Endozoicomonas sp. GU-1: one gene and its partner. The protein of the gene in region 2 interacts with the protein of the main gene of each other region in a pairwise test. Links are inferred from orthologs where the notes say so. Each region holds a gene or a part of one and is shown on either strand. Other genes may lie near its edges. The genes, in order: cysK and cysE.

Evidence for each region.
Region 1: the proteins of cysE (region 2) and cysK interact in binary tests that used the Escherichia coli proteins (3 or more experiments, as listed by UniProt). The link is inferred for Endozoicomonas sp. GU-1 from one-to-one orthologs.

Annotation. Positions count from the first base shown.
Region 1 is NZ_CP114771.1:1,796,932-1,814,460, forward strand. What follows is about bases 9,724-12,548. They hold cysK (cysteine synthase A), read left to right. Parts: upstream 9,724-10,570; coding sequence 10,571-11,527; downstream 11,528-12,548. Other genes in these bases: secA (preprotein translocase subunit SecA), read right to left, coding at 9,724-10,260; metX (homoserine O-acetyltransferase MetX), read left to right, coding at 11,535-12,548. Also shown: peptidoglycan editing factor PgeF, read right to left, coding at 39-797; 23S rRNA pseudouridine(1911/1915/1917) synthase RluD, read right to left, coding at 809-1,780; O3276_RS07225 (outer membrane protein assembly factor BamD), read left to right, coding at 2,028-2,960; DNA gyrase inhibitor YacG, read left to right, coding at 2,997-3,197; O3276_RS07235 (hypothetical protein), read right to left, coding at 3,342-4,784; O3276_RS07240 (Nudix family hydrolase), read right to left, coding at 4,990-5,994; more of secA, read right to left, coding at 7,519-9,723; more of metX, read left to right, coding at 12,549-12,617; O3276_RS07265 (M23 family metallopeptidase), read right to left, coding at 12,671-13,606; lpxC (UDP-3-O-acyl-N-acetylglucosamine deacetylase), read right to left, coding at 13,982-14,896; cell division protein FtsZ, read right to left, coding at 14,999-16,186; cell division protein FtsA, read right to left, coding at 16,264-17,499.
Region 2 is NZ_CP114771.1:51,007-65,452, reverse strand. Bases 2,144-4,944 are described here. They hold cysE (serine O-acetyltransferase), read right to left. Parts: upstream 4,053-4,944; coding sequence 3,234-4,052; downstream 2,144-3,233. Other genes in these bases: O3276_RS00345 (RNA methyltransferase), read right to left, coding at 4,087-4,839; O3276_RS00360 (hypothetical protein), read left to right, coding at 2,144-2,999. In the rest of the region: Fe-S cluster assembly transcriptional regulator IscR, read right to left, coding at 1-437; more of O3276_RS00360, read left to right, coding at 1,038-2,143; O3276_RS00340 (inositol monophosphatase family protein), read left to right, coding at 5,110-5,928; O3276_RS00335 (AAA family ATPase), read right to left, coding at 5,972-8,365; protein translocase subunit SecF, read right to left, coding at 8,475-9,392; protein translocase subunit SecD, read right to left, coding at 9,403-11,271; preprotein translocase subunit YajC, read right to left, coding at 11,417-11,764; tRNA guanosine(34) transglycosylase Tgt, read right to left, coding at 11,952-13,067; tRNA preQ1(34) S-adenosylmethionine ribosyltransferase-isomerase QueA, read right to left, coding at 13,244-14,272.

The DNA of each region.
Region 1 (17,529 bases), 1.7 Mb from region 2 along the record:
TTCATGCAGGGAGGCAAAAGGCTCCTGGGAGGCCTGTGTCAGCCCAGAGATGGCACCCTCCAGATCAGGGAGGCCATCCTTCCCGACGCATTTCCATCGCGACGGTAAGAATAGAAAAGATCAGACTGGTCATAACTACAGAACTCACCACCGTACACCTTGTTAATGCCGAGTCCGTTCAGCCGCCTGCGCGCCAGCAAATAAAGATCGGCAAACCAGCGATCACCACGGCCGGGAATAAATACTTCCGAGCAGCCAGTATCTGCCGCCAGAAACTGCTCCCTGACTTCCGGTCCAACCTCAAAATTATGCTGACCGATGGCAGGCCCCAGCCAAGCCATAACGGTTTGGGGTGGCACTGCCATGGAATGAACCGTCGCTTCAAGAACCCCGGCCACTAACCCTTTCCAGCCAGCATGAGCTGCCGCGACCACCGTTCCTTTCAGGTTACAGAACAGAACCGGTAAACAGTCTGCCGTCAGCACAGCACAGGCTGCGCCCGGTTGGCGGGCAACCGAAGCGTCTGCTTTCGTTTCCTGGTGATCAGCATTGGCATCGGCAACGGCAACACCATGCACCTGTCTTAACCACAGCGGGGATGTGGTCAGATCAAGGTCCTGCTCCAGTCGCTGCCGGTTTGCCCGAACCGTGTCCTGGTCATCACCACAGTAGAGCCCGAGGTTGAAGCTGGAAAAACCAGCGTCACTCAGCCCACCCTTTCGGGTAGTCACCAACGCTTTAACACCCTCCGGCGCAGGCCAGTCGGCCCACAGGTAGCGCTCACTGCTCACCCACATTCTCCTCTGTCTTAATCTGAGAGCGGCTCATTGGCAGCCAGACTGTCCAATAACATCTGGAAATCATCGGTCAGGGGCACCTCCCATTCCATATACTCTCCCGTGGCCGGATGTATCAGACCAAGCTGACGGGCATGAAGGGCCTGTCGTCTGAAGGCTCTCAGAACGGCTTCCAACGCAGCCGGACATGACTTGGGCAACTTCAGCCCCCCACCGTAAAGGTCATCACCCACCAGGGGGAAGTGCTGGTGACTCATATGCACACGGATCTGATGAGTTCTGCCCGTTTGCAGGTTAAGCCGGATATGGGTGTGCGCCTTATAACGTTTCACTACCCGGTAATGGGTAACCGACGGTTTGCCACCGCGCACAACGGCCATCTTCAAGCGGTTTTGCGGGTGTCGGCCGATCGGCGCATCAACCACACCCCCTCCCGTCATTACCCCTCGCACAACCGCCTCATATTCACGATGAACCGTACGATCCTGCAGCTGTGCAACAAGGTCGGTGTGCGCTGCCAGGGAACGGGCAACCACCATCAGGCCGGTGGTATCCTTATCCAGCCGGTGCACAATACCAGCCCGGGGCAACGCTGCATTATCCGGATAGTGGTACAACAGGGCGTTGAGCAGCGTCCCGGTATAGTTTCCCGCAGCGGGATGCACCACCAGACCTGCAGGCTTATTGATCACCATGATATGGTTATCCTGATAAACAACGTCCAACGGGATATTTTCCGCGGCCCATTGCCCTTCAGGCTGAACCTCAACGGACAGAGATAACTGTTCCCCGCCATAGAGCTTCTCTTTTGGTTTTCGGGCATCGCCATCCACCACCAGAAAGCCCTCACGAATCCACTCCTGAAGCCGGGCCCTGGAAAACTCCGGAAAACAGGCCGCCGCTATCTGATCAAATCGACGACCACCCTGATCATCAGGCACCGTGACACTCTCTTTGATGACATGTTTAGTAACTTCGCCCATTCAGCAACACTCAGTTCATAAATCTACTTTCAGTACCGACAACGCAAACCGCACATGCCTGTAACCAGAACGCCGTAAAATCTTGTCTTTCGTTTTCCGGCAGACTATGTTTAAATGCAGGTTTAGTAAGTCTTTTATCGGTTTGAAGAGTTTACCACAAGAAGACTCTCAAGCCTGAGTGGTTGTCGAAAGCGACAGAAATTGATGTGTAAAGAGCACGGGACAAGTACGGAAACCAATCAACACCATGACCATCTTGACTGCAAAATTGCCCAGGCTACTGCCCCCGTTTCTCACCAGATCCATTTTGATGGTGTTTGCCACTGTTCTTCTGGCGGGTTGTGCATCCACCGAAAATAAAGAGCAACTCCCGGAAGCCCTGTCTGAGCCCGAGCTTTACCAACTGTCCAGCAAGGCACTTGAGGACGGTCGCTATTCCGAAGCCATTAAATCTCTGAGAACCCTGGAGTCCCGCTATCCTTTTGGTGCATTTGCTGAACAGGCACAACTGGATATCATTTACGCCTATTTCAAAAATGCCGAGCCGGAGGCCTCCAGAGCTGCCGCTGACCGTTTTATCCGCCTGCACCCGCAGCACCCTGACGCAGACTACGCCTATTACATCAAAGGGCTGGCGTCCAACACTGCGTCCATGGGCCTGCTGGAGCGATACCTGCCAATGGATCTGACCCGCCGTGATCCTGGCCAGGCGCGGGTATCTTTTAACGAGTTTTCTGAATTGCTGAGCCGTTACCCTGAGAGTAAATACGTGCCGGATGCCCGCCAGCGCATGGTTGCCCTCCGTAACCGGCTGGCTGAGTACGAAATTCATGCCGCTAACTATTATCTGAAACGTAAGGCCTATGTCGCTGCGGTCAACCGTGGGCGCTATGTTGTCGAGAATATGCAACAGACACCCGCCGTTCCCGAAGCCCTGGCCATTATGGTCGAAGGCTATCAACATCTGGAACTGCCAGAACCCGCCGGTGAGGCCCTGGAGGTGTTAAGGCTGAACTACCCGAACCACCCGGCGCTGGACAAGAATGGCAATTTTGTAGGTTACAAGGTGTTTGAAGACGTGGATCCATCCATCTGGAGCACGCTAACCTTCGGCCTGATTGGCCGCTCCAAACCCAAAATTCAGGACGCACCTCCGCCACAGCCACCTGTGGTGAATTGAGGCGATATACCTTTTCCAAGTCTATCTGGCTAGCACATGACCAAAACCGTTAAATGCCCACAGTGCGGAAAAGCCGTGAAGTGGGTTCCCGAAAGCAAGTACCGTCCCTTTTGCTCAGAACGCTGCAAGCTGATTGACTTTGGTGCCTGGGCAAAAGAAGAACATACCATTCCGGGTGATCCGGCCTTTGATGACCTGATGTCCCAAGAGCTTGATGAGGTGCCCACCCGGCATTAAGTAGTCATGTTCAGGGCCTGTTGACGCTCAAGAAGACATGCAAGCCAATAAAAAAACCGGGGATATCCCCGGTTTATGGCACTACTTTTCAAGCTTTGCTGCCATAGGCAAACAATGGCTTGAGATCAGGTGAGTCGCGAAGATTTATTCCCCCTCTCCACCATTATTAGCTTTCACAGATTCCGAATCTTGCTTATCAACAGAAACCTCTGCGCCAGGTTGGTTTCCAGTGCCATTCTGACCCGCCGGAGGCAAGAGACTCTCACCAGGTTGTTCCAATTGCAAAGACGGATCATAATTATCAAACGACAAAGGCTGTTCACCATCAACGCTACCATGAACGGATTCAGCTTCATCTGCATTATAATAGCCGAAACCTCTAGAACCCGGGCCATAACCTGGTACTTCAGCATGCGTCTTCAGAGCGTACATGCCATCACGAACACGTGCACCAAAGTCCATCAATTCATTATCAAATTGCTCCATGCGATTCAACAAAGTGTTCAACTGAATTAAATTGATACTGACAACTCTCTTATCAGCCCCTGGCGCTATAACGGTAAGGTTAAAGATTGGCTCCTTCCCATCCTCATTCATTTCAACCTTAACAACAGAGTATTCATCTAAATTGTCCAACTCGTCACAACTTACCAAATTTTCCTCAGCCAGCAAAACTTTCAAACCTTGCTTAACACTGAAATCTTTAAAAAGGTCATTCAGATATTTCTCTTGCCAGGTTTTTTGCCGTTCCTTCACCAACTCTTCTGCCATATAACGGGTTATTGTCTGTTCCCTTTCCAACTCTTTCTCCGTAGAAATAGACCTAGTTGCTTCTCTGAAAGCATTTTGTATATTATCAACTGCGACTTTCTTGAAAGTTTCAGCTTGATTCTTGTAATGAATAGCAACAGCCTTGTAGTTTTTCAGATCTGCCCCCAGTGCTGCCTGGTTCTGTTCCCGAACTTTCAGTTTCCATTCCTGAAATTTCAGTTTTATTGCCTGCTTTTCTAATTCCGCGTCCTTGGTTTTAAGTTCACCATGCTGCCTGCGGATACAACGAACTTTAGATTCGCGCTCTTTATTGAATTTATCCTGTGCCTTCTTTAAGAGCTCTTGCTTTTCTTCATGAGCAATACGAACCAGAGCGTCAGCTTGTCTTTCAGCACGAGTATTAAGATCCTCATTTTCAAGCTTTGCTTGCTTGGCATCCGCTTCTGCAGCAGAAACTCTCTTAAGCAGTGCTTCTTTATCCGTTTTCAGGGCTTCTTTTTCCGCTGTCAGGGCTGCAAATTCCTCCGTGGTCGGAATTTTCTTTTCAACTGCCTGTGTGGTTTCAACACGCCTGTCAGAAAGGTCTTTACCTCTAATACCGTGGATGGCATCACCAACCAGGGAAGGCAAGATTCCAAAAGGCACAAAGACTGCAGCAACTGCACGTCCGAGCCATTTACCGAATGTGCTTCCTTCGTCGAATTTTCTGGAAACACTATCGGCAACTTTGTGGCACCATCTCACGATGGTCCAATCTCTTTTGTGGGGTTCCACAACGATTACTTGAGGTGCAGGTGCACCGATTGAACTAGGCATAATAACTTCCTCTATTGGTTGTTTGTGATTTTTTTTAAGTGATACTGGTGTTTTAGAGAGGAAAATTATGAGTTGGTTCAATAGTCAGTTATAATTTTTAGGAATTAAAAAAATTCTAGTTATTTAAAAGTCATAATAAAAGCAAAACTGACCAATAATTGATAGGCCCTATAGCTCTGAGCAGGCGTTCCGAAGCCAGAGAAAATCAGCCCCAAAAAGCCTGAATGGCAGCAATTCCCCGGGCACCCAGCTGCCGGGCAAGATGCGCATCTTCTGGATTCATCCCCCCAAGCCAGAACACAGGTACTTTTGCTATGCCAGTCAGCATTTTAGCCCGCTCTAACCCCAGAGGGCTGGCCTCAGGATGGGAAGCGGTTGCCTTGACCGGTGACAGGGTAATAAAGTCCACCGCCATTGCCTCAGCCGCTTTGATCTGCGCCTTATCGTGACATGAGGCGACCAAAAGCTGGCCGCTATGGCGCTTTTCAGGTTTAACCGGCAAACCCAGCTGACGGGAGGTCAAATGCAGCCCATGGCACCATGACTCTGACAAAAGGGAGAAATCCCCTTTGATGATCAGCGTCCCACCAGCGGCCTGAGCGCAACTTGACAGTTCCCGTGCCAGCCGGAGATAGTCACCCGCCTCAAGCCAATGAGCCCGAAATTGAATCAGGCGAATACCGTTATCCAGCGCTGCCAAAACGCTGTTGAAGAGTGCTTCTTTTTCCGCAAAATGCCCGGTAATCATATAATGGTCAGGAAGTTGCAGCGCCCGGAGAATCACCTTATTGGCTTCAGGAAACTCATAGTCATTAAGACATTCCTTCTCAACCCACTGAATCAACTGACCTTCATTGCCTTTCGGCTCGCCCTGAATACCACTGACCACCCAGGTATCCAGCAATACGGACTTATCAGGGTAGTCATGGCGAATTTTGATGAGTGGTGAAAAAGTGGCAACGCCGATATCCAGCTCTTCGCGAAGTTCCCGACTCAGGGCGACCCTGATATCTTCCCCGGACTCGACTTTACCGCCGGGAAACTCCCATAATCCGCCCATGTGTTTATCTTCAGGACGCTTGGCCAGTAAAACCCGGCCATCGTCCCCAAGAATCACAGCAACTGCCACATGAACCACGTTTCTATTGTCAATAATCATTGAGGCAATGGATTCAGGTGCGATACTCGGCGTTGATCTTAACATACTCATGGGATAAATCGGTCGTCCAGATCTCTTCGGTGCAATGGCCTGCGCCCAGGGAAATCCTGATCAGAATGTCCTCCTGATCCATTACTTTCTGGCCGGCTTCTTCGGTATAACCCACTGCGGGCTGGCCACAGTCAACAATGGCAGTATCCCCCAGCCAGATGGATACACGGTCAATCTCAAGCGCAGGAATATCGGCCCGGCCAACCGCTGCCAGAATTCGCCCCCAGTTTGGGTCACTGGCAAACAGGGCGGTTTTAACCAGTGGCGAATGGGCGACGGTATAAGCCACTTCCAGGGCGTCCTGATGGGAGGCCGCCTCTGCCACTTTTACAGTGACAAATTTGGTGGCTCCCTCGCCATCCCTGACAATCGCCTGGGCAAGCTCAACGGCCACCTCGCGAAGGCTCGCCGCTAGCTTCCCGGCCAACCCGGAATCTCGGGAAGTGATTGGATCATTACCAGCCGCCCCTGTAGCAACCACCATAAAGCTGTCATTGGTCGATGTATCACCATCGATGGTGATCCGGTTAAAGGATTGGTTGGTAATGTCCAACAGCAGGTTTTGCAAAAACGTTTGTTCAACCGCCGCATCCGTTGCGATATAAGCCAGCATGGTGCCCATATTGGGCTTGATCATTCCGGCACCCTTACTGATTCCGGAGACTGTATAGGTGGTTCCCTCATGTTGAAATTGACGGCTGCTGCCTTTAGGTCGCGTATCGGTGGTCATGATACCTTCAGCGGCATGCAACCAGTTATCTTCTTGCAGATCAGACAGCGCCGCTGGTAGCGCTGCACAGAGCGTATTGACCGGAAGCTGCTCACCAATCACGCCGGTTGAAAACGGCAGGACCTGACACTCATTAACGCCGGACAACGTCGCCAGCTCGGATGATGTCTGCCTGGCTGCCACCATTCCCTGTTCACCGGTGCCTGCATTGGCATTGCCGGTGTTAATCAGAAAGTAACGGGGATCACTGGTTAAGCGCTCACGGCTTAAATGAACCGGGGCCGCACAGAAGCGGTTAAGGGTAAAAACCCCCGGCCACGGAGCTGCCCTTATCCCAGTTCATCACCACAAGATCCCGGCGGCCGGGTTTTCTGATCCCCGCCATTGCCGTTCCCAGGCGAAAGCCCCTGACCGGTTTCACTGCAGTCCATTCCCCAGAACCCGTTGCCATGATTGACTCCATTGGTGATATCGTTGCTTATTCTTGACTGATTTTGTGGTTACGCCTAGGAGCCTGTCCGAGAATAGCGCCCGTAGCGAGGATGGCAGAAAATTGAGGATAAAAATTTCGTTTTGTGAGGTGAATAGCGGGGCTATTTGCCGAACAAAACGGAATTTTTAGACCAATTTGCTGCCACCGCACGACTGCATGGATGCAGGAGCTAGAGCAACGCAGGAGCAGTTGCCGGTAGGGCAGTCTATTCTCGGACAGGCTCCTAGAGCAGATGCCGATGCACAAACAAAAACGGGTCAGCCTGTTAAAGCTGACCCGCAGTTTAAGTTACCGGCCCTGATCAGGCAATTTTACCGTGGCACTGTTTGAACTTTTTACCGGAACCACATGGACACGGATCGTTCCGCCCCACTTTACGCCCTTCCCGGACAAATGGCTGGTGAGCTTCCTCTTCAGGTGCTTCCTGCCCGGTTGCTTCTGCTTCTACACCCTGGGCCCTGGCATGCTCAAACTGCATTCTCCGGGCCATTTCCTCACGACGCTGACGTTCCATCTCAGCGGTTCGATCATCTTCCTGCACCTGCACATGGGAGATAATACGAATCGTGTCGTACTTGATATCCTCAAGCATCTGCTGGAATAACTCAAACGCCTCACGCTTGTATTCCTGCTTGGGGTTCTTCTGGGCATAACCACGCAGATGAATACCCTGTCTCAGGTGGTCCATGGTGGCCAGATGCTCTTTCCACTTGTCATCCAGAATCCGCAGCAGAATATGCTTTTCAAAGTTGCGCAGAACTTCAGCACCGGCCAGTTCTTCCTTCTTGCGGTAAGAATCGATTACCCCCTGAAGAATACGCTCACGAAGCGCCTCTTCATCCAGACGATCATCTTCATCCAGCCACTGCTGAACCGGCATACGCTCATTGAGCTCGCTGGCCAGTTTCTCTTCCAGACCTTTCACATCCCACTGCTCTTCCAGGCTCTGGGGTGGAATGTGCTGACTGATCAGGCCACTGACCACGTCTTCACGGAGTGCTTCAATACTGGAAGAAACATCCTCCGCACTGAGCAGTTCATCCCGTTGATGATAAATGACCTTACGCTGGTCATTGGCAACATCATCATATTCCAGCAGCTGCTTACGAATATCAAAGTTGCGACCTTCCACTTTACGCTGGGCTTTTTCGATGGCATTGGTCACCATGCGGTGTTCAATGGCTTCACCTTTTTCCATGCCCAGGGCTTTCATAAAGTTCTTGACCCGCTCAGAAGCGAAAATCCGCATCAGGCTGTCTTCCAGAGACAGATAAAAACGGGAAGAGCCCGGGTCGCCCTGACGACCGGAACGGCCTCTTAACTGGTTATCAATACGTCGTGACTCGTGACGCTCGGTACCGATAATATGCAGACCACCGGCTTCAAGCACCGCCATGTGGCGTTTCTGCCAATCCGCTTTGATCTGATCAATTTGCTCCTGGGCCGGGTTATCCAGCTCAGCAACTTCTGCCTTCCAGTTACCGCCCAGCATGATATCGGTACCACGGCCCGCCATATTGGTGGCGATGGTGACCGCACCGGGGCGACCAGCCTGGGCGATGATATCCGCTTCTTTCTCATGGAATTTGGCATTCAGTACCTGGTGAGCAATGCCCGCTTTATCAAGAGCTTTAGACAGATGCTCAGAAGAGTCGATAGACGCCGTACCCACCAGAACCGGACGCTCGGCTTTCACCGTTTCCTTGATATCTTCAATAATGGCGTCGTATTTTTCCGCGATCGTCAGATAGACGAGATCATTGCCATCCTGACGAACCATCTCCTTATGGGTAGGAATAACAATCACGTCCAGGCCATAAATCTGACGGAACTCGAACGCTTCGGTATCGGCAGTACCGGTCATGCCGGAGAGCTTGTCATAATTCCGGAAATAATTCTGGAACGTTGTGGAAGCCAGAGTCTGGCTCTCCGCCTGAATACGCAGCCCTTCTTTCGCTTCAATCGCCTGATGCAGACCTTCCGAGAGACGACGGCCCGGCATGGTCCGGCCGGTATGCTCATCCACCAGCAGAACTTCATTATTCTGCACAATGTATTCCACATTGCGGTTAAACAGCACATGGGCTTTCAGGGCTGAGTTCGCATGGTGCAGCAGGTTCAGGTTGTTGGAGGCGTAAAGACTTTCCCCTTCCGGCAACAAACCTTCCTGTTGCAGCAGCTCTTCAATAAACTGATGGCCCAGTTCATTCAACTCAACCTGGCGGGTCTTCTCATCGACTGAGTAATGACCGGTAAGTTCAACGGTATTGGGATCCTGGTCTTCAGGAATGGGCTCCTGCCGTTGCAGCCTGGGAACCAGCTGATTCATCTTTTTATAAAGTTCTGAGGAGTCTTCAGCCGGGCCGGAAATAATCAGCGGTGTTCTGGCCTCATCAATCAGAATCGAGTCAACCTCATCGACAATGGAGAAGAAGAGATCACGCTGGAAGCGATCTTCCTTCCGGAAGGCCATGTTGTCACGAAGGTAGTCAAAACCAAACTCGTTGTTGGTTCCGTAGGTGATATCCGCCTGATAAGCCTGACGCTTCTCTTCCGGATCCTGCTGCGGAACAACAATGCCCACGCTCATCCCCAGAAACTCATAGAGCGGGCGCATCCAGTTCGCATCACGACGAGCCAGATAATCATTCACGGTAACCACATGAACGCCCTGACCGGGAATCGCGTTCAAATAAGCAGGCAGGGTGGCTACCAGTGTCTTACCTTCACCGGTGCGCATCTCGGCAATGCGCCCTTCATGGAGGGTCATACCACCAATAAGCTGGACATCAAAATGACGCATGCCCATCACCCGCTTGCCCGCCTCACGAACCACAGCAAACGCCTCAGGCAACAGGTCATCAAGGGTTTCGCCTTTGTTGAAGCGCTCACGAAACTCTCCGGTTTTAGCCTTCAGCTCATCGTCGCTCAAAGCCGCCAGGCTTTCTTCCAGGGCATTGATTGATTTGACAATCTTGCCCATCCGTTTCAGCTGGCGGTCATTCCGGCTACCAATAACTTTCTTAATTAACGAAGCAAACATAAGTTGTTAACAGTCTCACACTCTGTTTCCGGAGCTGTCCTCCTACCGACAAATCCGGGCCGGAGCAGACAAGCGCACAATAGTCCAACATTCTATGACAATCACGGCAAAGTCTCACCTATATTAGCTGTATTTCTGTGCTGTCCATTAAGCTGAGTCGGTAAAAAATATTCAATGCTTTCAAGCTGGTTTAGATTTTTGCACTGGTATTGAACTGACGGCATACTGGTGCGCCTGAAAATCTGAACAGCCCTTTGGCAACAGAGCTCAGAAAAATATCAACCGGGGCGGCAGCAAGAGACATACCCTTATGATTTACAATTCAATTTTAGAAACGATCGGCCAGACTCCCATCGTTAAAATCAATCGCCTGGCACCGGCACACGTCAACTTCTACGTGAAGGCCGAGTACTTTAACCCTATGTCCTCTGTAAAGGACCGTTTGGCATTTGCCATCATCAACGACGCCCGGCAAAAAGGTGAACTTGAAGAAGGTCAAACCGTCGTAGAAGCGACCTCCGGTAATACAGGTATCGCCATGGCCATGGTGTGTGCGGCATTGAACCATCCTTTTGTGGCGGTTATGACCGAAACATTCTCTGTTGAGCGACGCAAAATCATGCGCGCCTTGGGAGCCAAAGTTGTACTGACGCCGGCTGCCGAGCGTGGTACCGGCATGGTGCGGGTTGCCAAAGAGTTGTCCGAGAAAAATGGCTGGTTCCTGGCTCGACAGTTTGAAAACGAAGCCAATCCTGAATATCACCGGAACACCACCGCCCCTGAAATTTTGCAGGATTTTGCCGGCCAGCGGCTGGATTATTTTGTCAGTGGCTACGGCACCGGCGGTACCATCACCGGTGTCGGTGAAGTACTTAAGGCTGCCCGTCCAGACATCAAAATCATCTGCACCGAACCTGCCAGTGCGGCATTGCTCAGTGGCAAAGAGTGGGCACCGCACAAGATTCAGGGTTGGACACCGGATTTTATCGCCCCGGTCCTTAACCGTGACGTCATTGATGAAGTATTGCCGGTTGATGACGTGGTTGCCCGTGATACCGCGCTTGAACTGGCTCGCAAAGAAGGCATCTTCTGTGGTATCTCTGCCGGTGCAACGGTTGCGACTGCACTTGAAGTGGCTGAAACTGCGCCTGAAGGCTCTACCATTCTGGCCATGTTGCCGGATACCGGCGAACGTTACATGTCTACCTTCCTGTTTGAGGATATAGCCGAAGGTTCAGACGACGAAGTGCTGGAAACCTTAAAGTAATACTGTCTTGAGTTATTCGATACAGAACCTCGAAGACGGCTCCAGACTGTTTACAAGTACGAAGCCGTTCACCCTTGCCAATGGCCGGGTATTGGAACACTGGCAGTTGTGTTACGAAACGTTCGGTCATTTGAATAAGCCAAGGGATAATGTTGTTCTGATTCATCATGCCTTGAGTGTCGGGCCCCATGTCGCTGCCACTGAAGCCAATCCGAAAAAGGGTTGGTGGCAGGCCTTGGTGGGGCCGGGCAAAGCGGTTGATACCGACAGGTATCATGTTATTTGCATCAATAATTTGGGCAGTTGTTTTGGTTCAACCAGTCCGCTGACCATTAATCAGGTGACCGGCAAGCCCTGGGCAGGGGACTTTCCGGAGGTGGTGATGGCAGACATGGTGCACAGTCAGAAGTTATTACTGGATCATCTCGGCATTGAGAGCCTGTATGCCATGATTGGTAACTCAATGGGCGCTATGGTTTCACTGACCTGGGCAATTGATTATCCAGATTCAGTGCAAAGGTTACTGTTGACCAGTTCGTCCTATAAGGCATATCCGGCCAATATTGCTAACCGTCGGATCCAGCAGGAATCGATTCGGCTGGATCCGGCTTTTCAAGATGGCAATTATGCACCGGATGCCCGGCTGAACGGATTTCGATTGGCACGAAAGCTTGGGCTTTATACTTATCGTAACGCCGCTGAATGGAACCGACGCTTCAATAGTTTCAACAACATCGGTATGCGTGATGAGGAAATCAACAGCTATATGGATTATAACGCCGATCTGTTTTGCCGCAGCTTTGATGCCAATTGCTATTTGGTACTGACCGCCGCAATGGACCAATATGATGTGACGCAGCCATACGGATCACTCGAAGCCACTTGCGGCAGAATCACCGCTAAAACCACAGTGATTTCGGTAGAGAGTGATATTCTGTTCACTCCGCAACAACAGCAAGAGCTGTACCAGGGGCTGCTGAAGGGACGGGTGGACTGTCACTATATCAATCACCCCTCTCAATATGGCCATGATGCCTTCCTGGTAGAAACCGAAGCCTTCGATCGCTACCTGCGGGCATTTCTCGACTGAAAGCTGACGTTAAAAAAAACCGCCCTGAGGAAGAAAAAAATCAGCCTTAAATTCTACTTACTTGCTCTGTAGATATATCTCGAAGGGTCCTGAGGCTTACCATTTTTCAAGACCTCAAAGTGAACGTGTGGTCCGGTTGACCGCCCGGAACTGCCCATTCTGGCAACGGCCTGCCCTCTGGTGACAATATCACCGACCTTGACCAGGTTTTCATCATTGTGGGCATAACGTGTCAGATAACCATTGCCATGATTGACCTCCACCAGAAGCCCAAAGCCTGAGCGGGTGCCTGACCAGACAACAACACCTGCCGCCACGGAAATAATGTCTGAGCCGCGCTTACCGGCAAAATCCACACCATTATGCCAGGCACCCTTACCGGTAAACGGGTCGGTACGGCGACCATAGCGGGAAGAGAGCCAGCCTTTTCTGACGGGCAACCCCGCCAGAAATGCATCGTCGTGCAGGGTTCTGTTGGCAATAAGATTATCCAGAAGGTCCAGTTGTTCTTCACGGTTATCGATCTGATCCGCCAATTGATCAATAGCCTCAATCAGACTCACCTTGCTGTAGGCTGCTTCTGCTTCAGTAAACTCCTGAGGTCCACCCAGTGCAGGCGCTTCATTGAAGTCAAACTCACCGTCATCCAGTTTTGCCTTGCTGGTAAGGCGTTCGCCAAGGGCATCAAGTCGGGTCATACGCCCCTGAAGTTCAGACAGCCTGAGCATCAGGGCATCCAGCTGGTTTTGTGCCTGCTGACGAACCAGGCCAAGATCCTGTTGCTGTGTATCCAGAACCTGTTTCCAGTTTTTAACGCCCTCACTGGTTAACATGTGCTCCTGGTTATTGGTCAACCAGGCATACATTGCGCCACCACCAACGGCCATGGAGAGCAAAAAAGCACAGCAAAACAGAACCCCTACCCGTTTTCCACTTCCGGAATAAGTTCGGGTTTGAGAATGATCCTGGTTAACAACAATAATTTTCATCAGCAACCCTTAATGCCCAACCCGCAGCATATCTCCACTATTGTATTTCAGGAGCATGCAAAATACAGAACCAGAGGACGGATTTCCTCACTTCCACAGCTACGCTCGTCTACATCCCACCCTGCACGGGAGCCACCTGATACTGATGTTATCGTTGTAAAACGGTATTTTTTAATGCGCTCAACGACAGTTCAAGGTCAAAAAAACAGTACTCTTGAACAACATGCCCTTATCAGAAACCAGTTCGGGATAAAGACTTTTTACTGACAGCCTCCTAGAAAAAAGGCCACTATCATTGTGGCCTGATTCAAGACTAAATTTGTCCAGCCTCGCAAAAAATCACGTAATGATCAGCATTAACTCAAAAAGCAGTCATCAGGCCGTTACAGCAACGGGCTTCTGATAGGAGATCGGAGAAACCTCAGCCTCTTCGAAAGTCACTATCTCCCATAATTTTTCATTGGCAAGCAACGTTCTAACCAGTTTATTGTTAAGTTCATGGCCAGATTTATGACCGATGAACTGGCCAATCAAACTATGCCCCAGCAAATAAAGGTCGCCGATCGCGTCCAGCATCTTGTGCTTGACAAACTCATCGTGATAGCGGAGGCCATCTTCATTGAGAATTCGGTACTCATCGACAACAACCACATTATCCACGCTGCCGCCAAGGGCCAGATTCTGGGAACGCAGGTACTCGACATCACGCATAAAGCCGAAAGTACGGGCCCTGCTCACTTCCTTCACAAAAGAGGTACTGGAGAAGTCAATCGACGCTGTCTGGGAGCGGCTTTTGAAAACAGGATGATCAAAGTCAATGGTGAAGCTTACTTTGAAACCGTCGTATGGTTTGAAGGTTGCCGTTTTATCCCCATCCGTCACCGTCACATCTTCTTTGATGCGAATGAACTTCTTGGGCGCATTCTGCTCCTGGATACCTGCGGACTGTAGCAGGAATACGAATGGACCAGCGCTGCCGTCCATTATGGGAACCTCGTGGGCACTGACCTCAACGTAGGCGTTATCAATACCCAGCCCAGCCAGGGCGGAGAGAAGGTGTTCAACAGTGTCAATTCGGGTGCCGTCTTTATGCAAAGACGTGCACAGTGTCGTCTGCCCGACATTCAGGGCATGTGCCGGAATTTCAATGACCGGGTCAAGGTCTGTACGACAGAAAATGATGCCGGTATCTACGGGAGCAGGCTTAAGAGTAAGGTAAACCTTTTCACCGGAGTGAAGGCCCACGCCCGTAGCACGAATAATATTTTTCAGTGTACGCTGTCTGATCATGATAACGCTGTTCCGCGACCTGAAAGGTCCCTGTTATTTGGATGCAACGTCACATTGTAACAAAAGTAACAATTGAGACAAGTTCGCATTTATACGCCCTGATTAATCCGCCTGACGCCTCAGAAATGCCGGTATATCGAGGTAATCGACACTATCTCCGGTCGCCACCGCTGCCCGTTTACCTTCTTCCCTCGGAGCCACTTCCCCTTCCTCCTTCTTTTTGTCACGCAACAGAGGAGAAATGTCCAGCCTGCCGTAGTCAGGTGTGCCATCTTTGTTTTTTGGCGGTGCTTTTTCAACCACCTTCAACTGCTCCCTGGCAACGCCGCCCGCACCGATACCGGTTGCCACGACAGTTACCCGCAGCTCGTCCGTTAATTCCGAGTCAATAACAGTACCGATAACAACGGTTGCATCGTTAGACGCAAACTGACTTACAACGTCGCCTACCTGGTTGTACTCACCAACGGTAAAGTCAAGGCCGGCAGTAATGTTAACCAGAACACCTTTGGCTCCCTGCAGATCAACATCTTCCAGCAGCGGACTGCGGATGGCTTTCTCAGCTGCTTCTGCTGCACGGCCGCTACCCGTGGCAACTCCGGTACCCATCATCGCCATACCCATTTCTGACATCACTGTGCGAACATCGGCAAAGTCAACGTTGATGAGACCATCACGGGTAATCAGTTCAGAAATACCCTGCACCGCACCCAGCAGAACATCATTGGCAGCACCAAAGGCATTGAGCAGACTGACATCACTGCCAAGCACTGGCAGTAACTTTTCATTGGGAATGGTAATCAGCGAATCCACATGTTCCTGAAGCTCTTTCAGACCTTCTTCGGCAACCGCCATTCTGCGCTTGCCTTCAAAACCGAATGGCTTCGTGACCACGGCCACGGTCAGTGCGCCAAGCTCCCGGGCTATCTCGGCAACCACCGGAGCTGCACCGGTCCCGGTACCACCGCCCATGCCAGCGGCAATAAAGACCATATCCGCACCTTTGAGGAGCTCGGCGATACGCTCCCGGTCTTCCATCGCCGCCTCGCGACCGACATTCGGGTTCGCGCCTGCACCAAGCCCTCGCGTGATCGAGGCTCCCAGCTGCAGGTGAGTATGGGCCTGCAAATGCTGCTTTTTCAGCGCCTGGGCGTCAGTGTTTGCACAGGCAAACTCAACACCTTCGAGCTGACTATTCAGCATGTGGCAGACTGCATTACCACCACCACCACCGACACCGATAACTTTTATGACCGCTTCCTGCGGTACGTTATCCACCAATTCAAACATGGTCATCTCCTTTTTATCACCCTTAATCTAACAAATACTTACCAATACCGTTACTGAAAACCTGCGCGGCTAAACACTTAAAAGTTTTGAAACCAGCGCTTCATCTTGTCCATCAGCCCAGCATCCTGAGGTTTGCTGGCGATCGACTTTTTCAAACCGTCTTTCTGCATTTTCTGGCCGTAGTGCAACAGCCCGACACCCGTTGAATAAATGGGATTACTGACCACATCACTCAGCCCTTTCACTAACTGCGGCACACCCAGCCTGACCGGCATGTGGAAAATCTCTTCTGCCAATTCAATAGCTCCCTCGATCTTGGAAGTACCACCGGTCAGAACGATGCCTGCGGGGATCAGGTCTTCGAAACCACTGCGCCTGATCTCTGCATTAATTAACGTAAACAGCTCGTCATAACGAGGTTCTACCACCTCTGCCAGCGCCTGCCGGGAAAGCTCCCTGGAAGGTCGCTCACCGACACTGGGAACTTTAATGGTTTCATCGGCTCCAGCCAGCTGCGCCAGGGCACAGGCATATTTAATCTTTATGTCCTCGGCATTTTGCGTCGGTGTCCGCAAGGCCATGGCAATGTCATTGGTCACCTGATCACCGGCAATGGGAATCACTGCCGTATGCCGAATCGCACCATCGGTAAAGATGGCAATATCTGTCGTGCCACCGCCGATATCCACCATACAGACGCCCAGCTCTTTCTCATCTTCTGAAAGCACCGAATAACTTGAAGCCAGCTGTTCAAGAATAATATCGTCCACTTCCAGACCACAGCGACGGATGCAGTTCTCAATATTCTGGGCCGCATTAACAGCACAGGTCACCAGGTGAACCTTGGCTTCCAGCCGGACACCGGACATCCCGTGAGGCTCCTTGATTCCCTCCTGGTTATCAATGGCATACTCCTGTGGAAGAATATGCAGAATACGCTGATCCGCCGGGATCGCCACCGCCTGGGCGGCATCAATCACCCGGTCAATATCGGCACCATTCACTTCACGCTCACGTATCGCAACGATACCATGGGAGTTAAGACTCTTGATGTGATTGCCGGCAATACCGGCATAGACCGAGTGTATCTGACACCCGGCCATCAGCTCAGCTTCTTCAACGGCTCTCTTAATGGCATGGACCGTAGAGTCAATATTAACCACAACGCCACGCTTAAGCCCGCGGGAAATATGCGAGCCGATGCCGATGACTTCAATGTCACCCTCAGCGTTGAGCTCTCCGACAATAGCCACGACTTTCGAGGTGCCTATATCCAACCCAACGATCAATCTTCCATTATCTGCCGCTGTCATGGCATCAATCTTCCCAAACTTCTCTAACGA
Region 2 (14,446 bases):
TGCTGCTCATCCTGACGAATAGCAACACTTTGCACTTCCCTGCGCGCAACAAGATCAGCGAGGCTGATCCCTCCAAGAAACGAATGAATCTGCTCACTCAGGTCCTGCCACAAGTGGTGGGTCAGACAGGTTACACCTTTCTGGCAACCGCCTGCCCCCTTGCACTTTGTAGCGTCTACGGACTCATTAACAGCATCGATCACCTGGGCAACATAAATAGCTTCAGTACCACGACTGAGTCGGTAGCCTCCCCCGGGCCCCCGCACACTGCAAACCAGATCACCACGACGGAGCTTGGAAAACAGCTGTTCCAGGTAAGAGAGAGAGATTTCCTGACGATCCGATATATCTGCGAGAGAAACCGGCCCCTGATCGGAATGAAGTGCCAGATCCAGCATGGCGGTCACCGCATAACGTCCTTTGGTCGTCAATCTCATACAGCATCTCTCTTGCTATTCAGGCAGAGTTATCACTCTTTATCCGTTCATGATCACCTTAAGCCCAGGATTCTTAACTGTGACTCCCCGGACAGCAGAATATTTACAGACTCAAGGTACTTGCGAAGCATTATGAAATACCTTAGCAAAACAGTCAACTATTAGCGATAAAACTTAAACAAATTGTCAAATAAATCGGAGATGAAAAAGATGTTAAAAAGCAGATTCATATATTTTTTCGGCATTTTATAGAAAGCAGTTCCAACTTTCAAAGACACTTTTCCCAGTAGCTGGCACACCACAATTGACCAGCAAATTCCCCTCCTGCTGAGTTAGTTTCACTGACAACAGCGTTAACCGGGGATCTTTTAGAGAAAATACCTGTCTAGAAACTGCGACTCCCTCACAAAGGAATCAACCGAGAACCATTAAGTAATCGTATATTTCTGGCTAAGTGGGCAGTTGCTATGCAAGGCGCAACGTAGGGAGCATAGCCGTAGCTATGTGACCGGAGTTGCAACGCCGCAGAGTGACTGCCCACTTAGCCAGAAATATATGATTTCATTTGGTTAACTACTTATTTACCCAAGGATTGCAACAATGGATACTCAACTCTACACAGCCCTGATCCAAAGCTTTTCTGCACAACTCGAGCAACGCCTTTTAGACGATACATATCGACTGGACACTGAACACACATGCCTGATAAGCAATAGAAGAAGGGTTATCTGCATTGTCAACGAAGAGATTGGCGAACACAAAAACAGCCCACTCAATCTAGCGCTTGCGAAGGCATTTTACGACAAACTCCCTCCACAGATTAAAAGCCTCGCGCAACTCAGGGTTGCACCGCACAACGCCAGCAAATCCCTGGTCAGGCCAGCCAATGATGCAACACTAAAAGAAAAATACCCGGCTCCTGACCCACGAACGGCATCAGCCAATGCATCATCCAGATCTGAAAACCTGCTGACGGATGAACACTACAAAAGACTTAAAAGCCTTCTGGAAAACCAGACAGATAGTGCGTACTTTAACGATGATGCCGAAGCCATTACATCGCTGGATGGGCAAATTCACTACATGCCCGGAAAAAATGGTGAGTTCAAAATAGATTTAACCTGTGCCAAACTACCATATTACAGAGCCATAAAAGAACATTACACTGAATGGACAAAAGCAACATCTGCCGCCCAATGGGATAAACCTGCGTTACGGGGCAAAGATAAGACCTTTCCCAAGAATCATGCCAAGGCAACACCAGGTTTGCTAAAAGCATCTATACCGCACACGCCTCACAAAAAACCTCTTGCAACACGCAAAAGCTCACCCATCAAACAAAAGCCCCTTGAACCGCGTGAATATCAAAGCGAAAAAAAACTGACACAACCAACAATAACTGCTGCACAACCCCCTTCAGGGAAGGTGCAATGGCAAATCCAACAATTCCTGGACAATATCGATGCTGAAATTGATCTGATAAACATTCCCGGCCCTGATAATGCTTCTCGCTGGGCCCCCAAGACAAAATCACGTATTCGCAGCGCACTCAAAAAAACATTTGCTCTCTACCGCGAGCAATTCAAAAGCGGTCAATGGTGCAATAACACCCAGAAACTGCAGAATGATTTAGACAAATTAAAAGAAATGCAAAGAAGCATGTACCATGCAGCCAGATCACCCGACGCAAAACCAGAAGACCTTCCCCTGAAAGGCATTAAAAACAGATACTATGATTGCCTGCCAATCTCACAAAATCAGTGTGAAATACATAACCAGACTTATCTCTTTTTCGTCACTGCCTACCAGCTTATTGGCGAGGATGCTCTTCGCCCGGAAACACACCCTATAACGAACGAAGAGATTGAAGAAAAACGTAAAATTCAAAATAGCCTTATACATCTTCGTAAGGAACGGGCAGATCTTGAAAGTCTAATAAGACAAACAGCCATCGACAATAAAGAAAAACGTGCCACTATTGAAGACCTAAAAAAGGAAGACCCAGAAGCCCATAAAAAAAAGATAAAGGAGAAAGCGGAGTCTATTTTTCTTAATGAACTACTCCTACAGGGACATAAAGAAGATTTAGCCAAGTTGCAAGATCAATTGCATCGTGAGGAAGAAAGAATACAAGATATAGAAAGCAAAGAACGTGCAAAAGCTATTAACCTGGCCAAGGACTGGAGCAGCTTCTATAAATACCAACTATCAACAAAACAAACAGACAATCGCACCAGACACCTTCCAGAGGAATTTAATAATCCCATTGATCGTGGAAACACTTTCCCTTCATGGTTATTTGGTATTCCAGATGAGCTACACGTAAATTATGACATCATTCCCAAATCATCAATGGCAAAGGTATTGCAACAGAATTGGACGGCTGTCTGTGTCGACCAGAATGCTAAACATTTCTGCACACTGGTAAAACGAACCGATGGATCAATAGCCGAGCTCAATGACAGTTGTGTCAACCCAAAAAGATTTCCAAATGTGCAAGCGATGATTGCGTACTTCATGGACCCAGACTGCAAATTTGGAATACGAATCCAAAAGGATTGAGAATAGACAACACGAAGTTAAGATTAACAATGCCAATCGTCAAAATGGCCATCGCTGGCAATGCAGAATATTACTGAGGAGAGATAAAAATCTGGTAGTCGGTACTGGACTTGAACCAGCGACCCCCACCATGTCAAGGTGGTGCTCTACCAACTGAGCTAACCGACTGAAGTGCCGCGCATATTATCAACACTTCTAAAAAATGCAATACCTTCAGTTTAAATTAACTCACAGCTACGGTAGCGATGAAGTAATTTCCTCTTTCACAGGTGCAAAGTCTTCTTTCTTTAACTCTGGCAATGGCCGCACCTTGCACTCAAGACCATGGTCTTTTAACACCTGGCACAAAGTATCAAAGCGGGAATCCACTTCATGCAGATGATCCAGCATAGCCGAGATGGCATGGGCGGTAGGGTCAGGCATTTCAGATGTGACGGCATAGGCATCAAAACCCATTTTCTCCGCCATCTTTTCCGCATTGGCATGACGGCGTTCACCATTGCTATCCGTCACCTCCGACTTCTTCACAATCCTGCCGGGAATACCAACAACGGTTGCCCCCGGCGGAACTGCACGCACAACCACCGCATTTGACCCAACTCTCGCTCCTTCTCCTACCACAAATGGTCCAAGCACTTTTGCGCCAGCTCCCACAACGACGCCATTAGCCAAAGTCGGGTGCCGCTTACCCTGGTTCGCCGGATGCTCCTTGCCCTTATTGGGAGAAGTACCTCCCAGCGTCACACCATGATAAAGAGTGACATCATCGTGTATGACCGCCGTTTCTCCAATAACAACCCCCATACCATGATCGATAAAAAAGCGTCGACCAATGGTAGCGCCCGGATGTATCTCAATACCGGTTAACCAGCGATTAAATGTTGACAGCATGCGCCCCAGCCAGAAAAACCCCGACGTCCAGAGTTTATGCGACACTCTGTGCAGCAATAACGCGTGCAGCCCGGGGTAGTTGGTAACCACCTCGAAGGTGTTCCGTGCCGCCGGATCCCGGTCCATTACTGTTTTAATATCTTCTTTTATTCGCTCAAACATGGTCTGCGCCTGTCTGTTATTATCCCTGCCCTGCTCATTCTGTTTCTTTCGTGGCAAGACATCGCTGGGTTTCTGACAGAACCCCCCGAAGAATACTCAGCTCCACACGATCCGGACGAACCCGCCCATAAAGGCGACGCAATTTGGCCATAATCTTCTCGTGACTGCTGTGATCGAGAAAACCAATCTCCAGCAACACCTGGTACAGATGGTCATAGTAACGCTCCATATCCTCCATATTTGCCAACTCATGGCTGCGGGGCTCGGGCATCTCAAGGGCATCGGCACTGAGCAACTGCATCATCCGCAACTCGTAACAGAGTACCTGTACCGCCGCCCCCAGATTGAGAGAGCTGAACTCTTCATTGGTTGGGATATGAACCTGCAGATGACAGCGTCGCAACTGATCATTGGTCAGGCCTTTATCTTCCCGGCCAAAAATCAGGGCAACCTTATGGGTCACTGCTTCGTCAATAATGCTCCGGGCACATGTTCGGGGGTCCACCAGCGGGAGAGAAACGCCTCTTACCCGGGCGCTGGTACCCACCACAAACTGACAATCCGCCAGGGCCTCATCCAATGTTGCACAAACCCTGGCATTTCTCAGGATATCGTCAGCGCCAGAAGCCAGCGCTGTTGCGGTGCCGGATGGAAACTCATCCGGCGCGACCAGACATAACTGGCTTAACCCCATGGTTTTCATGGCACGGGCGGCAGCCCCGATGTTACCGGGATGGGAAGGATTGACCAGTACTATGGAAATATTCTCGGAAAAATTGTCGAGCACCGCAGGAATCTCTAGCTTCGTAGTATCAGCCAGTCAGTGTACTCAAATTACGGCCAATGCCAAGCTTATAGTAAAACTACCGACCGGCAGGCGCACATACTCCATTGCAAGTTAAAGGGCATCCTGTCAGAATGCGCCCCCACTTTTTCGTGAAAATGTTGCCTCCTCTGAAAGACGGTCATTTTCACAGTCCAGGATACAATCGGATCGTTGAATCCGGTACAATCCCACCCCCATACGATCTTTCACATTTCAGATGTAACTAAGCCTATGCAACCGATGGTTAATATGGCGCTGCGTGCAGCACGCCAGGCTGGCGAAATCATAGCCCGCGCCTACAAAGATCTCGATCACGTTAATATCGAATTCAAAAGCCGTAACGACTTTGTAACTGAGGTGGACAAGGCTGCTGAGAAGGCCATTATCGCCTCTCTGAGCAAAACCTACCCTGACCATGGCTTCTACGGTGAAGAAAGCGGACACCGTGAAGGCAAGGGTGAAGGTAAAGATTACCTCTGGATCATCGACCCGCTTGACGGCACCACCAACTTCATCAATGGCATCCCTCATTTTGCGGTTTCCATTGCGGTTCAATACCGCGGACGCCTTGAGCACGCCGTTATTCTCGACCCGCTCAAGGAAGAAGAGTACTGCGCCAGCCGTGGCCACGGTGCCACCCTGAACAGCAAACGCATTCGCGTTGGCAACCGGAGAAATCTGGACGGCGCACTGATCGGTACCGGCATCCCATTCATGCAACCGGGCATCAACCACCTGGACAGCTACCTGAACATGATGAGAACCCTGCTGGGGGATACTGCTGGTATCCGTCGCGCTGGCTCTGCGGCCCTTGACCTGGCTTATGTGGCTGCCGGTCGTCTGGATGCATTCTGGGAAATCGGCCTGCAGGACTACGATATGGCCGCAGGCGTACTGATGATTCAGGAAGCGGGCGGACTGGTTGGTGACTTCAAAGGTGGTCATACCTACATGAAGAACAACCAGATCGTTGCCGGCAACAGTGGCTGCTTCAAAGAAGTACTGAAGCGCATCAGACCTTTCGTTACCGAAGGCATGTTCCGCTACTGACTCCATGTAGAGTGAGGCTATTCCGCCTCACTTCTCCCTTACCTCAGTCAGATCTTCCCTGCCCATGATCAGCAGGCAATATATTTTCCAGCTTCTCCTTACCGATCGTTTTGAACACCAGATCGTCGGGAAACAGGCGGGAAAGAAAATCCCCCCCTCCCTCTTCATGCGCTGTCGCGGTAACGAGCGTGAGCAATTTCCCTCCCTCCAGCCCCTGCAAAGATTGCTTGGTATGAGCATCCAGCACAGACACCATGGCACGGTCATAGAAAGCACCATCGTAGTTAATCATGGTATCAAAATCGTCAATAATCACGACATAATGACAGTCAGGATTGGTCTGATGATTACGCCGCTGTGCAAATACATCATTCAGCGGTCTGGTGCGTTCCCTGGATTTGACCACATCGGTGGCCGACACATAGCTGCAAAAAGAACCAAACTCATGGTTCGCCAGGGCAGCCAGTGTTGATTTACCACTACCCTGAGGACCGGTAATAAGAATACGCAGGGTAGAGCGGGAATCATCCCGCTTAAAATCAGCCAGCGTCGTCTTAAGCTGACTGACCATTTCTGGTAAATAGCCATCATACTCGAAGCTTTTCCCCGCCAGGGACATGAAATTACTTTTCCCAAACTGCGGCTGAACCCGGGTAAAAGCCCATTTGAAATCAGCCGTGCAGACATCCAGTGTCGCTAATTGACTGAGCGCCTGAGGACAAAAAAAAGTGTCACTCTCTGCCAGCCCCTGCCCCCTGCGCAGAGCAGATTGCATCGCCTTCTCCACCAGGGATCCCAGTTCAGCACCACTGAAGCCAGCGGTATTTTTCGCCAGCTCTTCAAGAGAGACATCCGGATTCAACATCCCGCCATCCGACAGATTCCTGGTCTGAATCTTTAAAATCTGAAGACGCTGGTCGCCTTCTGGCAAATTAAACTTCATCTGCATATCCATGCGCCCGGGGCGCATCACGGCCGGATCAATCAGGTCTGGCCGATTGGTTGTGCCGAAAACAATCAGGCCACTTTGCTCCTCAATTCCATCCAGGCAGGTCAGAAACTGATTAACGACTTTATCCCCGGTGCCATTATCGCCCGCCCTCCCCCTGGCCGGCAGCATCGAATCGATTTCGTCAATTAACACCAGACGAATACTCTGTTTATTTTCCGGACCATCATCTGAAAAAATCGCTCTGACCCGTTGCTCTGACTCACCGACATATTTGTTAAAAACCTCCGGCCCGGAAATAATCCGGGTCGATACGGTAAAGCCATTTTCCTTGAGTAAGGACTCAATAACCCGGATAAACAGCGTTTTACCCGTACCCGGAGGCCCCGAAAGAATCCCACCCCTGGTCAGTTGGCATTTCATGGTATTTTTCAGCTTATCCGGCACCAGTCGTGGACTGATAAACGCATCTATAAACTGTCGAATGGCCTCATTCGCACCACCAATACCGTAAGCTTCACCATTGTAGTCAAACTTTTCGGCAAGCTTCCCGATATTGATGGCCGCAGGAATATCAGTAATGTTCAGTTTTTTTCTTAAACTGGCATTAACGGTAATACTCGAAACCCGGGCATCCCTGGCCAGCAGGCCAACAGTCGACTCCCGGACATCGCCAGTGGATCTGAGCGTTACACTGGCCACCAAAAAATGATCACCATCCTTGAATAAATAGGATCGGGAGTCTTGCAGTGGACAACCGGAACGGTGACACATTTGCAGAAATGCCCCTGAAATAGCTTGCCAGGTCTTGGTCACTGGCTCGCGCCCACCGGAGGCCCGGGGGGCACTTTTGGCAGTCGTGAGAAGCTGAATATGAAGCGCCACTGAATCCCAGCAGTCATCAGTGACAACCACCGGCGTTAAATCAATCGTCATCTCAGAGGAAGGCAGTTGGCAATTACTTCTCATCACCTGCGTTAAACAGGCTGTTTCAGGGGCAACATCATTTCGTCTCAATACTTTTACCACCTGGGTGGAGCCATTTCTGCCATTCAAACACGCATAGGTAGAATCAAGTGGTGTCCCATTTGCCACAACCACACTGTTCGGTTCTGGCCCGGTAAGCCATTCGTCCCTGTACTTGTCGGTGTTGAATCTGCTGCCACCGGTTTCTGTTGTTACTGCCTCAATACCGCCATTCAGTTTAACCTCAAACTTATCGGACAATACCTGTATGATGTTGTCACGACGCCTGAGACGGTCACCACCCTCGCCAGGAGAATGCTCAGAACAATGCACCTGCGGTCGTCCAAACAGTGTTTCCCGATCTTTCATGTATTGTGAATATTGCGAAGCAGAGTCTTGTGAAGGTCTCACAGAGCGGCTATCAAAAGAACCATCTGCCCCTCCACGGGCACCCGAATCTGTTCTGCGATGGTTAACGGTTACATCATGACCATATGGATGAAAATTATTTCCCGTAAACATAGCAACCTCTTTAATTGGTATTTATGGTGCCCTGCCTTGCAAGAAACTTACTATAGACCAAAAAAAAACCGGCAAAATTGCCGGTTTTTAACCTCTTCAACCCGATGCGTTATGGCATTTGCTCAGAGTCTTCATTTTCCTTCACCGGAACAATCAGATCTTCCCTGCTGATTCTCATGTAGATCAGCATATTGGATGCGATATAAATAGAGGAATAAGTACCCACACCCACACCCACAATCAATGCCAGGGCAAAGTTATGGATCATTTCGCCACCGAACAGGAACAGGGCCAGCAACACCATCAAGGTGGTACCGGAAGTGGCCAAGGTACGCCCCAGAGTCTGGGTCAATGAGACATTGATCACCTCATCGGCATCCCCTTTTCTCAGCTTGCGGAAATTCTCACGGATACGATCATAAACAATAATGGTGTCGTTCAGTGAGTAACCAATCACTGCCAGCAGCGCCGCCATCACCGTCAGGTCAAACTGCAACCCTAACAGGGCAAACAGACCCAGGGTAAAAATCACATCGTGAGCCAGGGACAGAATCGCACCAACGGAGAATTTGAACTGAAAACGGAAAGCGATGTAGAGCGTAATCAGCAACATGGCGAACAGCATACCAAGGCCGCCCTGCTCCCTCAGCCTCTCACCCACCTGGGGCCCGACAAACTCAACGCGCACAGCCTCAACGTTGCCGTCATAGTTCTGCCCCAGAAGGCCGGCAACTGATGCCCCCATTTTCGGATCATCGCCGGGAATACGAACCAGAATATCCTCGGCCGAACCAAACTCCTGAACGACAACGTTATCATAACCGGCAGTTGCCAGCTGATCACGGATATCAGCCGTTTTCACCGGCTGATCATACACCAGCTCAATCAGCGTGCCGCCGGTAAAATCCAGCCCCCAGTTAATCCCCTTAACCGCAAGAGCACCAACAGAGCCCAGCATTAACAACAGCGACAACACCGAAGCGTAGGAGCGTAGCCGCATGAAATTGATGACTTTCAAATCATTCACCACTGCCACCTCAAATATACAGTTTCTTCAGGTTACGACCGCCATGGGTCAGGTTGACCAGGCCACGGGTCAGAACAATGGCTGTGAACATAGACGTCAGAATACCGATACACAGGGTGACCGCAAAACCTTTGATTGGCCCGGTTCCCAATGCAAACAGGATGATACCCACCAGCAGGGTGGTGATATTACCGTCGAAGATGGAGACAAACGCCCGGTCAAAACCGTCATGGATCGCCCGCTGCACCGGCCGACCACCGCGAATCTCTTCCCGAATACGGGAAAAAATCAGCACATTGGCATCCACCGCCATACCCAGCGTCAACACAATACCGGCGATACCCGGCATGGTCAGTGTGGCACCAAACAGACTCATCACCGCCACCAGCAGCACCAGGTTCATGGCCAGGGCAATGTTTGCCAGCACGCCAAACACCCGGTAAACCACAACCATAAAGATCAGCAGCAGAAACAGACCGATAACGGTGGAATGAATACCCATCTGGATATTCTCCGCACCCAGGCTTGGACCCACCGTTCTCTCTTCAGCGAAATACATCGGAGCTGCCAGGGAACCTGCTCTCAACAACAACGCCAGCTCAGAAGCTTCGGCAGTGGAGTTCAGGCCGGTAATACGGAACTGATTACCCAACGCGCTCTGAATGGTGGCCAGGCTGATAACACTCTCATCCTGCTGGAAACCCGGGATTGTTTCCTTAACCTGCTGACCGTCAACTGTTTTGGTGACCACTTTGGTCACAGGCTTCTGCTCAATAAAGATAACCGCCATGGCCCGCCCCACGTTATTACGGGTCGCGCGGTTCATGACAGCACCGCCATGACTGTCCAGATTGATATTAACCTGCGGCTGACCGGTCTGGGCATCAAAGTTGGACTGGGCGCTGGACACCTGGTCGCCGGTAATGATGATATCCCGCTCAAGATCCACCGAAGGACGACGGGCATCCCGGAAACTGAACGACTCAGTGCTGGCCCTGGAAGCATTGGGCAACGCCTCAAGACGGAACTGCAGGTTAGCAGTCTTACCCAGAATACGCTTGGCTTCTGCCGTATCCTGAACGCCGGGCAACTCAACAACGATGCCGTTACGACCCTGACGCTGAACCAATGGCTCGGACACACCCAGCTCATTGACACGGTTACGGACCGTGGTCAGGTTCTGACGCACCGCATAATCTTCAATCTCTTTAATGGCCGTTTCAGAGTAGCGATAGGAAAGTACAGGGCGACCATTAACGTCAGCGTTCTCAACCGTCAAATCAGGAAAATCTGTGTTGATCAGGCGGGCAGCCTGGTCACGGGATGACACGTCATTAAATGCCAGCTGTCGTGCACCATCGGCACGCTCAGGCATGGTGCGATAGCGGAGCTTGTCTTTACGCAGGGACGTTCGAATTTCGGAGGTGGCAATATCCATTTTCAGCTGCAAGGCTTTTGCCGTATCGACCTCCAGCAGGAAGTGAACACCCCCTGACAGGTCAAGCCCGAGCTTCATGGGGTATGCCCCGATAGCAGTTAACCATTCCGGCGTCGTCTGGGCCAGATTGATGGCAACAATATAGTCATCCCCAAGCGCTTCTTTGATCAGCGATTTTGACAACTGCTGCTGATCAGCACGGTTCAGACGAATCAGCAATGCCTTGTCGTCAAGTTCAACAGACTTGATATCAACATTGGCCGCTGCCAGAGCCTTTTCAGCACGCTGCTGAACACGCTCATCCATCACTCTGGACGAACTGGCACCCGTCACCTGTACTGCCGGGTCTGCGGGGTAAAGATTGGGAAGGGCATAAATAAACCCGAGACCTACGATGACCAGAATCAGCAGGTACTTCCACAATGGATAGCGATTGAGCATGGCTCACCGGTTCCTGATTTAATAGTGATGCGCAATAGCGGCATTGTTATACGGCCTTTACCGGGAAAGTCTTTTCCGGGCTTCAGGCCTATGGCACAGTCCATTTGGTAAAGAAAGCAGCCAAACAAGGCTGCTTTTCTAAAACTTATTTGATGGCCTTGATGGTACCTTTGGGCAGGGTAGCGGCCACAGAACCTTTCTGGAAGTTCAGTTCCATATTGTCGGCAACCTGCAGGGTCACAAACTCGTCCGTTACATTGCTGACTTTGCCAAGAATACCGCCAGTGGTGACCACCTCATCACCCTTGGCCAGACCGGCAATCAGGTTTTTGTGCTCTTTAGCACGCTTGCTCTGGGGGCGCCAGATCAGCAGCCAGAAGATCAGCACAAAACCACCCAGCATGACCAGCTGCCCGATCATACCCGGGCCAGCTGCCGCAGCAGCCGCACCACCTTCTGCCGCAGCATGTGCCTGACTGATGAAAGGAATCATTCCAATACTCCTAATCGTATTATTACCGTTGACGCAGCAATTTACCTGAAAAACAACCAGTCCGGAACCCACCCTTGCGCCTAAAGCGGGCAAAAGCGGTGGCGGAGTTCAATTCCAAAAGCATCAAGCCCAGGACCTTATCCGGATTTACACGAACAGACTGTTAGTTGGGACTATCCAGAAAATATCAACCCCAGTCAGGAACATCCTGACCACGCTTGCGATAGAACTCGGCAACAAACGCTTCCAGCTTATCTTCTTCGATAGCGCCTCTCAGACCGGCCATCACCCGCTGGTAATAGCGCAGGTTATGGATGGTGTTCAGCATGGAGCCAAGGATCTCACCGCACTTATCCAGATGGTGCAGGTATGAGCGACTGAAATTCTGGCAAGTATAGCAATCACAGTGCTCTTCCAGTGGACGCTCATCCATCTTGTGGGCCGAGTTGCGGATCTTGATCACCCCTTCATCGACAAACAGGTGACCATTGCGGGCGTTACGGGTTGGCATGACACAGTCGAACATATCAACACCACGACGAACCGCCTCAACAATATCCTCCGGCTTGCCAACACCCATCAGGTAACGGGGATGGCTCTCGGGAATTTTATGGGTGATATGGGAGAGAATGCGCATCATATCCTCTTTGCTTTCACCCACGGAAAGACCGCCAATGGCATAACCATCAAAACCAATCTCGGTCAGGCCTGCAAGGGACACATCACGCAACTGTTCAAACATGCCCCCCTGGATAATGCCAAACAGGGCAGAAGGACTTTCACCGTGAGCGGCCTTGGAGCGAGCCGCCCAACGCAGAGAAAGCTCCATGGAGGTGCGCGCCTGCTCTTCATTAGCATCACCCGGCGTACACTCATCAAAAATCATCACGATGTCAGAACCCAGCTCACGCTGAACCTGCATGGAAATCTCCGGGTTCAGGAACACCCTGGAACCATCCACTGGAGACTGGAAAGAAACGCCCTCTTCGGTAATTTTGCGCAACTTGCCCAGGCTGAACACCTGAAAGCCACCGGAGTCCGTCAGAATCGGACCGTGCCACTGGTTAAAGTCGTGCAGGTCGCCATGCTTCTGAATAATGTCGGTGCCCGGACGCAGCATCAAATGAAAGGTATTACCCAGAATAATTTCTGCACCAATCTCTTTAATGTCCCTTGGCAACATGCCTTTTACCGTGCCATAGGTTCCCACCGGCATAAAGCATGGTGTTTCCACCGTGCCACGGGGAAAGGTCAGCCGACCACGACGGGCTTTGCCATCGGTAGCCAGCTGCTCAAACTGCATAAAGCATTCTCTTGTCATGAATTTTGTATAGCTCTTTGTAAAACACAAGCTGTGAACCACAAAGACACCAAGGCACAAAGAAAGCGATTTCCTGTGTGCTGTGAACAGACAAAAAAAACCTTTGTGTCTTTGTGCCTTTGTGGTTCCCTTCTTTTATATCTCTTGCCGCACCATTCTCAGTCCGCCTTACGGGTCAGCAACATGGCATCGCCATAACTGAAGAAACGGTACTTTTGCTCAACGGCTTCTTTATAGGCAGCCAGCACATTTTCCCGACCGGCAAAAGCACTGACCAGCATTAACAAGGTGGATTGCGGCAGATGAAAATTGGTCACCATCAAATCCACACTGCGAAACTCATAACCCGGATAAATAAAGATGCTGGAATCCCCCCGGAACGGGGCAATCTCACCGGATGCCGAGGCCGACTCAAGGCTGCGCACCGACGTGGTACCCACCGCAACAACACGATTACCCCTGGCACGGGTTTCCCGCACCGCCTGACAGACGGCCTCAGAAACTTCGATATACTCCGCGTGCATCACATGGTCTTCAATCTTTTCAACCCGAACCGGCTGATACGTTCCTGAGCCCACATGAAGCGTCACAAACACCTTCTGAACGCCTTTGGCCTCAAGACGCGCCAGCAAAGCTTCATCAAAATGAAGCCCTGCCGTTGGTGCCGCCACCGCGCCATCCTTTGCCGCAAACACCGTTTGGTAACGCAGACGATCACTATCACCATCTTCACGGTCAATATAAGGTGGCAATGGCATGTGGCCATGTTCCAGCAGAAGCGGTAAAACCGATGTTTCAAACCGGAGAATAAACAGAAAATCCCGACGCCCTTCCACAACAACACGCACCGCGCCATCTGCCAGCAATAACACAGCGCCCGGCTTTGGCGACTTGCTGGCCCTAACCTGGGCCAGCGCCAGGTTATCCTCCACCACCCGCTCAATCAGCACCTCAATTTTGCCACCCGTCTCTTTCTGACCATACAAACGGGCCGGAATCACCCGGGTATTATTCAGCACCAACAGGTCACCGGGCTCAAGCAGACTTTCTATATCAGAAAACTGCTGATGCCGAACCTCACCACTATTGCCATCAAGGCACAGAAGGCGGCTGCCGGTACGATCCTCTGCAGGAAACCGGGCAATCTGCTCATCGGGCAGATCAAAATCAAAATCACTGACTTGCATGGACAATCCGGTGGTTAATGTCCTCATCCCCAAAAGCAGCCCACGCCACTTATGGGAAAAAGGCACAGAAAAACCAGTCATATTAAAAAAGCACCGAAGGATACTGCAAAACGAAGGAAGTGTCAGGAGGGCTATCCCATGCCACGTTACGGACTTAACTTACTTTTTTGCTCC